3 regions of the Variovorax sp. V93 genome follow, and region 1 is predicted to be linked to each of the others. Evidence: predicted binding sites of a transcription regulator. Region 1 holds the regulator's gene; each other region holds the start of a gene.

Evidence for each region. Region 1 encodes sigma-54, which starts transcription at its own class of promoters, with help from an activator protein. Its sites were predicted from a motif close to TGGCANGNAANCTGCTTT; they were not measured.
Region 2: a site for sigma-54 is predicted at 1,844-1,861, ahead of hmpA (NO-inducible flavohemoprotein). Genes of this name have one in related genera too.
Region 3: a site for sigma-54 is predicted at 1,218-1,235, ahead of ACAM54_RS17205 (nitrate/nitrite transporter). Genes of this name have one in related genera too.

Annotation. Positions count from the first base shown of each region.
Region 1 is NZ_AP028669.1:572,781-576,287, reverse strand. It holds gene ACAM54_RS02580 (phospholipase D family protein) at 1-385, opposite strand, end outside; gene ACAM54_RS02575 (RNA polymerase factor sigma-54) at 396-1,988, opposite strand; gene lptB (LPS export ABC transporter ATP-binding protein) at 2,006-2,800, opposite strand; gene lptA (lipopolysaccharide transport periplasmic protein LptA) at 2,797-3,507, opposite strand, start outside.
Region 2 is NZ_AP028670.1:1,272,311-1,275,817, reverse strand. It holds gene ACAM54_RS32115 (response regulator) at 1-102, opposite strand, end outside; gene ACAM54_RS32110 (hypothetical protein) at 265-546, opposite strand; gene hmpA (NO-inducible flavohemoprotein) at 622-1,806, opposite strand; gene norR (nitric oxide reductase transcriptional regulator NorR) at 1,945-3,507, shown strand, end outside.
Region 3 is NZ_AP028669.1:3,627,211-3,630,717, forward strand. It holds gene ACAM54_RS17200 (ANTAR domain-containing protein) at 1-1,165, opposite strand, end outside; gene ACAM54_RS17205 (nitrate/nitrite transporter) at 1,423-2,694, shown strand; gene ACAM54_RS17210 (protein kinase) at 2,734-3,507, opposite strand, start outside.

The DNA.
Region 1 (3,507 bases):
CCGAGGTGTAGAGATCGTCCATCAGGAGCCGCACGCGCACGCCGCGCCGGGCCGCATCGCGCAGCGTGCGCAGCAGGTAGCGGCCGGTCTCGTCGTTCTCGATCTGGTAGTACTGCACGTCGAGCGTGCGCTGGGCGCGCCGCGCGAGCTGGATGCGGGTGTCGAAGGCGAAGTCGCCGCCCGGCATCAGGCGAAAGCCGCTCAGGTCGGGGTCGGGCTGCGAGGCCAGCGCGATCTTGCCGAGCGCGGTGTCGGCCGAGGCGGCCATGGCCTTGGTGGGCGGACGCGGTGCCTCGTCGGGCAGGGTGGCGCAGCCGGCGAACAGCAGCGCCGCCGCCATGGCGAAGACCCATTGCCCACAGCGCGACAGCAGGCGGCGGGCCATCGGCGGCTTTCTACAGGGCCTTGCGAAGGTTGGCGGGCGCGATGCGCAAGGCCTCGCGGTACTTGGCCACGGTGCGGCGTGCGCACTCGATGCCCTGCTCCTTGAGCATCTCGGAGATCTGGCTGTCGGACAGCGGTTTCTTGATGCTCTCGGAGCTCACGAACTGCTTGATCAGCGCGCGCACGGCGGTGCTCGACGCATTGCCGCCGGTCTCGGTGCCGAGCGCCGAGCCGAAGAAGTACTTGAGCTCGACCGTGCCGAAAGGCGTGGCCATGTACTTGGCCGTGGTCACGCGCGAGATGGTCGATTCGTGCAGGCCGAGTTCGTCGGCGATCTCGCGCAGCACCAAGGGCCGCATTGCGAGCTCGCCGTGCACGAAGAAGCTCTTCTGCCGCTCGACGATGGCGTTGCTCACGCGCAGGATGGTGTCGAAGCGCTGCTGGATGTTCTTGATGAACCAGCGCGCCTCCTGCAGCCGCTGCGACAGCGCCTGGCTGCCCTCGCCCTTGTGCGACTTGAGCGCGCCGGCATAGATGTCGTGCACGCGCAGCCGCGGCATCACCTCGGGGTTGAGCATGACGCGGAACTTGGCGTTGGTGCCGCGGCCGATCTTGGTGACGATCACGTCGGGAATCACGATGTTGCGCTCGACGTCGACGAAGCGGCGGCCCGGCTTGGGCTCCAGGCGCGAGATGATCTGCAGCGCCGAGCGCACCACCTCTTCGTTGGTGCGCGTGAGCGTGGCCAGGCGCTTGAAATCGCGCCGCGCGAGCAGCTCCATCGGCTGCTTGCAGATCGCGATGGCGGTCTTGCGCACCAGGGCCTGCTCTTCGGTCTCGCTTTCGCTGGCCAGCGCGCGCAGCTGGATGCACAGGCATTCGCCCAGATCGCGCGCGCCGACGCCGGCCGGCTCCAGGCTTTGCAGCAGGCCGAGCGCCACCTGGAAGTGGTGCACCAGTTCGTCGAACTGGTCGTTGTCGTCGCCCGCGAGGCCCGAGGCCAGCGCCGGCAGGGAGTCTTCGAGGTAGCCGTCGTCGTTGAGCGATTCGATCAGGAAGCGCAGCGCGGCGCTGTCGTTCTCGTTGAGCCGCAGGCTCAGCGCCTGCCGGTGCAGGAAGGACTGCAGCGACTCCTGGCTGCGCGCGAGCTCGGTGGCGTCGGCGCGTTCGTCGTCGCCCAGGTTGTTCTGGCGCGCGGGGGCGTCGCTGCCCCATTCGCTGTCGTCGGGCGCCATGTCGACGGTGCCGTCGCCTTCCCAGTCGGGCTCGCGCTCGGTGGCGTCGGCGGCGGGTACGTCGGCCTCGGCTGCCGAGGAGGTTTCGCTCGAAGTGGTGGTTGCGCTGCTGGCCGGGGCCGAGGCGAATTCGCCCTCGGCGGCTTCACCGGCTTCGTCGCGCGGCACCGGCGTGTCGATGGCGTCGAGCCCGAACTCCTCGCGCGCCGCTTCTTCCGCGGTGCGTTCGAGGAACGGGTTCTCGTCCAGCATCTGCTCCACCTCCTGGCTCAGTTCGAGCGTGGACAGCTGCAGCAGCCGGATCGACTGCTGCAGCTGGGGCGTGAGCGCCAGGTGCTGCGAAACGCGAAGGGACAGCCCTTGCTTCATGGAGACCGACTCCTCCCTTACATCCGGAAGTGCTCGCCGAGGTACACCCTGCGTACTTCGGCGTTGTCGACGATCTCCGAGGGTGTGCCTTGTGCCAGCACATGCCCGTCGCTGATGATGAACGCGTGATCGCAGATGCCCAGCGTCTCACGCACGTTGTGGTCGGTGATGAGCACGCCGATGCCGCGCTCCTTCAGGAAGCTGATGATCCGCTGGATCTCGATCACCGCGATCGGGTCGATGCCGGCGAAGGGCTCGTCCAGCAGGATGAAGCGCGGCTGCGTGGCCAGCGCGCGGGCGATCTCGACCCGGCGGCGTTCGCCGCCCGAGAGCGCGAGCGCGGGCGAATCGCGAAGATGGTCCACCCGCAGGTCGGCCAGCAGCCCCGAGAGCCGCTCCTCGATGCGCTGCTTCGTCAAAGGCGCGGGCTTGCCGCTGGCGTCGGGTTCGCGCTGGAGTTCGAGCACGGCGCGCACGTTTTCCTCGACCGTGAGCTTGCGGAAGATGGAGGCTTCCTGCGGCAGGTAGCTCAGGCCCATGCGGGCGCGCCGGTGGATCGGCATGTGGGCGATGGGCTCGCCGTCGATGGTGATGTCGCCCGCGTCGGCCCGCACCAGGCCCACGATCATGTAGAACGACGTGGTCTTGCCCGCGCCGTTGGGGCCGAGCAGCCCGACGACCTCGCCCTTTTGCACGTCGAGCGAGACGTCCCGCACGACCTTGCGGCTGCCGTAGCTTTTCTGCAGTCCGCGCACCACCAGGCGGCTGCCCGGCGTGCCGTCGGCGTTCTGGGTTCCAGCGGTTTCGATCACTTGCGCCCTTCCCCTTCGCCGCCCAGCGTGGTGGTCGAGCGCAGGCCGGCGCCGGGCGCCGGCTGGGGGGCTGCTGCCGCGGGCGCGGCCCGTCCGCCGGCGGGCGCCGAAGCTCCCGGGGCCGGCGCGGTGGCGCTCTTGGGCGTGAGGATGGTCTTCACCCGTCCGCCCGCCGGCGCGTTCACCGCGGTGTTCGGCGGCACGGTGGAGCCATTGACGGTGTAGGTGTCGTTGCTCTGGTCGTAGACGATCAGCGCACCCTGGCTCTCGTCGTTCGGCGTGGCGCCGAGCAGGCGGCGCATGACGGCATTGCGGATGAACTTGACGTTGTCGGCGCGGCTGTCGTACTCGATGACCTCGGATTCGCCCTCGATCCACTCGTCGGGCGCATTGCGCTTCTGCTTGTAGTAGGCCCGCTTGCCGGGCGCCGCCGTGACCACGCCGTACTGGTAGCCCTCGGCATCCTGGCGTACGTCGATGCGCGCGCCGCGGATGATGATCGTGCCCTTGGTGACCAGCACGTTGCCCGTGAACACGCTCGTCTGCTTGAGGTCGTCGTAGCGCATCGCATCGGATTCGATGTTCATCGGCTTGCTGCGGTCGGCGGTCTCGGCCAGCGCGCCCGAGGCCAGGCCGGCCAGCAGCAGCGCACCGATAGCCGCGCGAGCGAGACGGGCCAGGCGGCCGGTGCTGCGAAGAAGAGGGGT
Region 2 (3,507 bases), on a different replicon from region 1:
GGCGGTGGCCACCACGCGAACGCCGGCCAGCTCCTCCAATGCGGGAATCAGGTTGTCCCGGATCGTCCGGCTGTCCTCGACAAGGATTGCAGTGAGCGGCATGCATGCGCTTTCGGCGTCTGGAGGCGCTTGGGCAACGGGACGCAACCACCAATCGATTCTTTGTACGGCCGGCGTTTCTTCATCCTTGTAGGCAGGCTGCTCGACTTGGAGACGGTGCCCAGGCAGCACGCGGCGCAAGGCACGGGGGCTTCTTCTTTCTTCTCACGAGGCCTTCCTGTGGCTTTCGGCCTCCAGCGCTTCGGCGACCCGCTCCAGCAGATCGACCGACTTCGACAGCTTCTTCTCGATCTGGTCGGTCTGCTCGATCGCGCGGCCGAGGTCGTCGGTGCGCGCGTCCTCGGAGACGCCCTTGTCCAGCACCACATGAACGACAGCGAGCTCGTCCGCGGCTTCCTCCACTGTTTTCTTCACCTGCTTGCTTTCGTCCAGCGCGCGTTCGACGGCGCGGGTGCTGCTGCTTTCGGGCGCGTTCAGTTCGGGCATTTGCGATCTCCTCGTGAGTGCACTTTTATCCTATACCCGCGAAGCCGAAGCGTCGACAAAGCGGGGTAACCCGCCTCATGCTTCCAGTGCCTCCAGCGGCCCGAAGAACTCGTAGCGCAGCTGCTGCTTGGGCACGCCCAGCGCAAGGCCGCTCGCATACACCGCCTTCATGAAAGGCTTCGGGCCGAGGAAGTAGAGATCGACGTCGCGGTCGGCCGGCAGCTGCTGCGCGAGCAGCTCGCGCGTGACGAAGCCGGTCGCATGCGGCCGGTCGGATTCGCGCGGCGCGTCGTAGACATAGAGCGGCTTCACGTTGGCATGCCGGGCTGCCAGCGCATCGACGCGCGCGCGGAACGCATGGGCGCCGCCATGCCGCGCGGCGTGGATGAAGTGCACCGGCCGGCCGGTGTGCGCCACCGACTCGAGCATGCTCATGGCCGGCGTGATGCCCACGCCGCCCGTCACCAGCACCAGCGGCCGCACGCGCTCGCCCGCGGGCTGCAGCACGAAGTCGCCGCAAGGCGCCTGCACACGCAGCAGGGTGCCGACGCCGGCCTTCTCGTGCAGCCAGTTCGATGCGCGGCCGCCCTCTTCCTGCTTGACGCTGATGCGGTAGAAGGGCTTGCCCGGCGCATCGGACAGCGAGTAGTTGCGCCGCAGCGGCTCGCCGTCGATGTTCAGCACCAGCGTGAGGTACTGGCCCGGCGAGAAAGCGAGCAGCGGGCCGCCGTCGGTCGGCTCCAGGTAGAAGGAGGTGATGACCTCGCTCTCCTGCTCGCGCCGCGCCACGCGGAACTCGCGCTCGCCGCGCCAGCCGCCGGTCTGCGCGGCGTTGGCGCGGTAGACCTCTTCCTCGGCGGCGATCAGCAGCGCCGCGAGCGATTGGTAGGCCTCGCCCCAGGCCGCGATGATCTCGTCGGTCGCGGCCTCGCCGAGCACGTCCTTGATGGCCTGCAGCAGGCAGCCGCCGACGATCGGGTAGTGCTCGGGCAGCACGCCCAGCGCGGCGTGCTTCTGGATGATGCGCGGCAGCGCCCCGGCGATCTCGTCGAGCCGGTCGATGTGCGTGGCATAGGCCAGCACCGCGCCCGCGAGTGCGCGCGCCTGGCTGCCCGCGGCCTGGTGCGCCTCGTTGAAGAAGGCCTTCACCTCCGGATGGCTCTCGAACATGATCCGGTAGAAGTGGCTGGTGATGGCCTCCCCGTGCGCCTGGAGCGTGGGAACGGTGGCTTTGACGATGGCGATGGTTTGCGGGGTCATCTGTGGCTTTCGGGGTCGGCAGTTGGGATGCTCTTCCCTCTCACGATCCATGCCAGCCGGCGGCCTCTCGCAAGTGCCCGCCGCCATTGGGGAATTGCGATACGTGGTCAAATTCGCAACAGAATTCATGTTGCATTTATGACCACCACAAGTGTCAATTCGACCACAAGCGGGGCGGCCGCGGCCACCGAGGGCCCGCGCTACCGGTCGCTCCTTGCCGCCGCGCGCGGCCTCGTCCGATGCGATGCCGCCGCACTGCTGCGGCTCGACGGCGACGTGCTGCGGCCGCTGGCCGTGGACGGCCTGAGCGACGAAACCCTGGGGCGGCAGTTTCCGGTGGCCTCGCACCCGCGCTTTGCCCGCCTGCTCGAGAGCGCGCGGGGCCTGCGCTTCGCGCAGGACTGCGGCCTGCCCGATCCGTACGACGGCCTCGTCGCCGGCCAGCCGGGCATCCTGCCCGTGCACGACTGCATGGGCGCGCCGCTGCGGCTGCGCGGCGCCGTCTGGGGCCTGTTGACGCTGGACGCGCTCGAGGCCGGCACCTTCGAGGCCGTGGGGCCGGCGCAGCTCGACGCGCTGGTGGCGCTGGTCGAAACCGGCATCGAGGCGGCCCACACGATCCAGGAAATGGAAGCGCGCGCGATGCGCGAGCAGGCCGTCGCGCAGGCCCTGCGCTCGGGCGGCGGCGCCACGCGCGAGCTGCTCGGCAGCAGCCCCGCGATGAAGCAGCTGTGCAGCGAGATCGACACGGTCGCGGTGTCCGACCTCACGGTGCTGGTGCTCGGCGAGACCGGGGTGGGCAAGGACCTGGTGGCGCAGCGCCTGCATGCGCGCTCGCGCCGCAGCGACCAGCCGCTGGTGCAGGTGAACTGCGCGGCGCTGCCCGAGACGCTGGCCGACAGCGAGCTCTTCGGCCACAAGCGCGGCGCCTTCACCGGCGCGCTGCAGGACCGCAGCGGCAAGTTCGAGATCGCCGATGGCGGCACGCTCTTTCTCGACGAGGTGGGCGAGCTGCCGCTGACGGTGCAGGCCAAGCTGCTGCGCGTGCTGCAGAGCGGCGAGCTGCAGCGGCCCGGCAGCGATCGCACGCTGAAGGTCGACGTGCGCGTGATCGCGGCCACCAACCGCGACCTGCCCGCAGCGATCGCGCAGGGCCGCTTCCGTGCCGACCTCTACCACCGGCTTTCGGTCTATCCGCTGGTCGTGCCGCCGCTGCGCGAGCGCGGGCGCGACGTGGTGGCGCTCGCAGGCGGCTTCCTTGAGGAGAACCAGCATCGCCTGGGCGCGCGCAACCTGCGGCTGTCGCCGGCCGCCAAGGCCGCGCTGCTCGCGCACGGCTGGCCCGGCAACGTGCGCGAACTCGAGCATGTGATCAGCCGCGCGTCGCTGCGCGCCTTCAGGGAGCAGCGCCGCGGCGCGCGCTGGACCGCGATCGAGCCGCATCACCTGGCGCTGGATGCGACGGCGGCCGGGGGCTCCGCAACGCCATCGACATCACCCGCCCCGGGGTCCGCAGGCACGGGCACGGGCCTTGCCGGCGCCGCCGGCGGCACGCTGCGCGAAGCCACCGAGGCGTTCCAGCGCGCCTGGCTCGCCGATGCGCTGGCGCGGCACCGCGGGCACGTGGCCAATGCAGCGCGCGAAGCCGGCATCGACCGCAGCAACTTCCATCGGACGCTGCGCAAGCTCGGCGTGCCGCGG
Region 3 (3,507 bases), 2.4 Mb from region 1:
GCAGCCATTCGTCGCGCGCGGCCGCCAGTGCGGCGCGGATCTCGGGTGAACTGAGGGGCGCGCGCTCCAGCTCCAGCAGCGCGGCCTCGAACTCGTTCATGGTCGGCAGCAGCCGGCCGCGCGAAGCCTCTGCCCCGATGATCGACGCGAGCAATGCGTCCTTCGCCAGGCGCTGCGCGCGCATGCGCTGGCGCCCGCAGATGTTGACGATGCGCAGCGCACGCCGCGCGCCGGATGCTTCCAGCGCCTCCGTCATGGCCTCGGCCGCCGACAGCAAGGCCTCGCCACGCGCGTCGATCTCGGCCAGCCCCTGCTGCGCGGGACGCGCGGCCAGCGACGCGGCGAGCGCGCTCCAGGCGGCCTGCACTTCGCCCAGCGCGAGCACGCCGGCCGCGCCCAGCTCGAGGGTGCCCAGATGATCGAGGTTCTGCTGCACCCGCTCGGTCGACTGCGTGCGCAGAACCCGCGCGCGCTGCACGTCGATGCCCGACAGCAGCTGCGCCGCCACGCGCACCAGCCGCTGCGAGAGCATGCGCAGCTGGCCGGCGCGGTTGATCGCATCGGCCCACTGCGCGGCCTCGATGACCGAGCGAGACACCTCGCCCAGCCGCAGGTTGGCATGCATTGCGGCACCGCGCAGCAGGCCGAAGGCTTCGTCTTCGCCGATGCCGCGCGCCGACATCAGCAGGCCCTTGGCGCGGTCGACCCACTTGCGCTCGTCCATGCGCGTGCGCAGCGCGTCGAGCTCGGTGCGCAGCGCGGCCTCGCGCTGCCAGCGGGCCTGCGCGCGGGCGAGCAGTGCAGCAAGCGACACGGCGTCCAGCGCATCGATGGGCGCCCAGGCATGCACGCCGAGCGCGGCCAGCGCCTCGTGCTGTTCTCTGCTCAGCGGCGCGCTGGCCAGGCTCAGCGCGCAAGGCGGCGCGCCGCCCCAGGCCTGCAGTGCTTCGACCAGCGCCGGCAGCTGATCCGCCGGCTCGGGCAGATGGACCCATGCCTGTTGCGGTGCAAGCGCACCCACCTGCTGCACCAGCGTGTGGCAGGTGGCCACTCCGAGCATGGTGGCATTCGTCCCCTCCAGCGCCAGCCGCAGCGGCTCCGGCAGCTCCGGCAAGGGCGCGGAGCCGGCGAATTCATTGGGCAGAACGGCGAGAAGGGAAATCATGGCGAGGTGTCGGAGAGCAGCGCAAGCATAGGCCAGGCCCGCGCGTTTTCGCAGGCACGCCTCTTGCATCGAACGGGGTGCGGTGTAACGAAGCACCGCTTTGGTGAGGCTGCAGGCTCCTGCATCCATCCCGGCACCGTACGTGCCGGGAAGCACCCCCACGCCGGCAGCGTCCGCCACCGGCATCCCGCCCCAACCCCGTCCGCCGACACGGCTCCTGCAAGGCCGCGCCGCGGCATTTCGCACGATTGAACGCCATGTCCAGCTTCAAGACCTTTCTGCATTCCGGCCACGGGCCGACGCTGTTTGCGTCCTTCCTGTACTTCTCGTTTTCGTGCTGCATCTGGGTGCTCAACGGCGCGATGGCGCCCTTCATCGGCGAGAGCTTCGACCTCTCGCCCGCACAGAAGGGGCTGATGCTGTCGGTGCCGATCATCGCGGGCGCGCTGATGCGCTTTCCGCTCGGCATCCTGTCGCAGTACATCGGCCGCAAGAACGCGACGCTGGTCGAGATGGGCCTGATCGCGGTGGCGATGCTGTTCGGCTTCTTCTTCGTGAAGAGCTTCAACGACCTGCTCGCCATGGGCGTGCTGCTGGGCATTGCGGGCGCAAGCTTCGGCGTGGCGCTGTCGCTGGGCTCGGGCTGGTTCCCGCCGCAGCACAAGGGCCTGGCAATGGGCCTGGTGGGCGCCGGCAACGTGGGCACGGCGGTGTCGGTGCTGGTGGCGCCGCCGCTCGCGCAGTGGCTCGGCTGGCAGGCGGTGTACGGCGTGGCGGCCGGCGCCATCCTCGTGCCGATGATCGTGATGATCGTCTTTGCCAAGGAACCGCCCGACGTCGACAGCCACGCCAGCTTCCGCGAACACATCGCCTGCCTGTTCGAGAAGGACGGCTGGGTGTTCAGCCTGATCTATGGCGTGACCTTCGGCGGCTTCATCGGGCTCACCACCTTCCTGCCCTCCTACTACTACGACCAGTTCGGCGTGAGCAAGGTGCAGGCCGGACAGCTCACGATGCTGGCCGCCTTCATGGGCGCCGCGGTGCGCATCGTGGGCGGCTGGATCTCCGACCGCTGGGGCGGCGTCAACACGCTGACCGTGGTGCTGCTGGTGGTGGCCGCCGGGCTCGTGCTGGTGGGTATCTCGTCGGCATCGCTCGCACTCACCACGCTGCTGCTGATCGTGTGCTTCGCTGCGCTGGGCGCGGGCAACGGCGCGCTGTTCCAGCTGGTGCCGCTGCGCTGGCCCACGAGCACTGCGGTGGCGGGCTCGATGATCGGCGAGATCGGCGCGCTGGGCGGCGGCCTGGTGCCCAACGCCATGGGCCTGTCGAAGCAGTACCTGGGCAGCTACGTCTGGGGCTTCGTGTTCTTCGGCGCGCTGTCGCTGGTGATGCTGGGCGTCATGCGCGTGATGCAGATCCGCTGGACCCGCACCTGGGCCGAAAAAGGCGGCCGTGCCCGCACGACCGCCTTTTCGTCGCAGGCTAACTTCGCCTCCGGCGAAGTTAAACGCGGAGCGCGGCCGTAGACAAAAAGGCATCCGATGAAGCGCGCGCCCTCCCATCTCTCAACGTGGCAGAAACAGCAGCCACACCACGAGCAGTGCGTTGAACAGCAGCGACACGGCCAGCGCGATCTTGTAGAGCGCAGCCGGATCGCGGCGGATCAGCGGCGTGGCGGCGGGCGCGCTCACGGGGCGGGAAGCGCCGCGCTCCAGGGCGAGCAGCATTTCCTCGGCGGTTTCGAAGCGCTCGCGCGGATCGCGCGCGACGGCCTTGCGCACCAGGTGGTCGAGCCACACGGGCACGTCGGGCCGCAGGCGCGAGAGCGCAGCCGGATCGCGCCGGTAGCGCGCCACCTGGTAGGGCTCGATCTCGCCATAGGGCAGGTGGCCGCCGAGCCACTGGTACAGCGTGACGCCGAGCGCGAACAGGTCGCTCGCGGTGTCGGCTTCGGCGCCCTCCCACTGTTCGGGGTTGATGTAGCTGGGCGTGCCGGCATGCAGCTCCCGCTGGGCCGCGCCTTCGCGGCCCGACAGCGCCACGCCGAGGTCGAGGATGCGCCAGCGGCCATCGTCGCCCAGGTGCAGGTTGCCGGGCTTGATGTCGCGGTGAACCACGCCGTGGCGGTGCAGCCGGCCCAGGGCCTTGGTGAGCTCGATGGCCGCGGCAACCACCTCGGCCACCGCGCCGCGCGCGCCGGACTTGCGCATCTGCTCCAGCGTGCGCCCGCCGTGCCAGTCGAACACGATGTAAAGCGCACTGGCGTTCTCGGCGCGCTCGTGCACGCGCACGAATCCGCTGTTGCCCACGCGCTGGCCCAGCCAGGCCTCGTGCGCGAG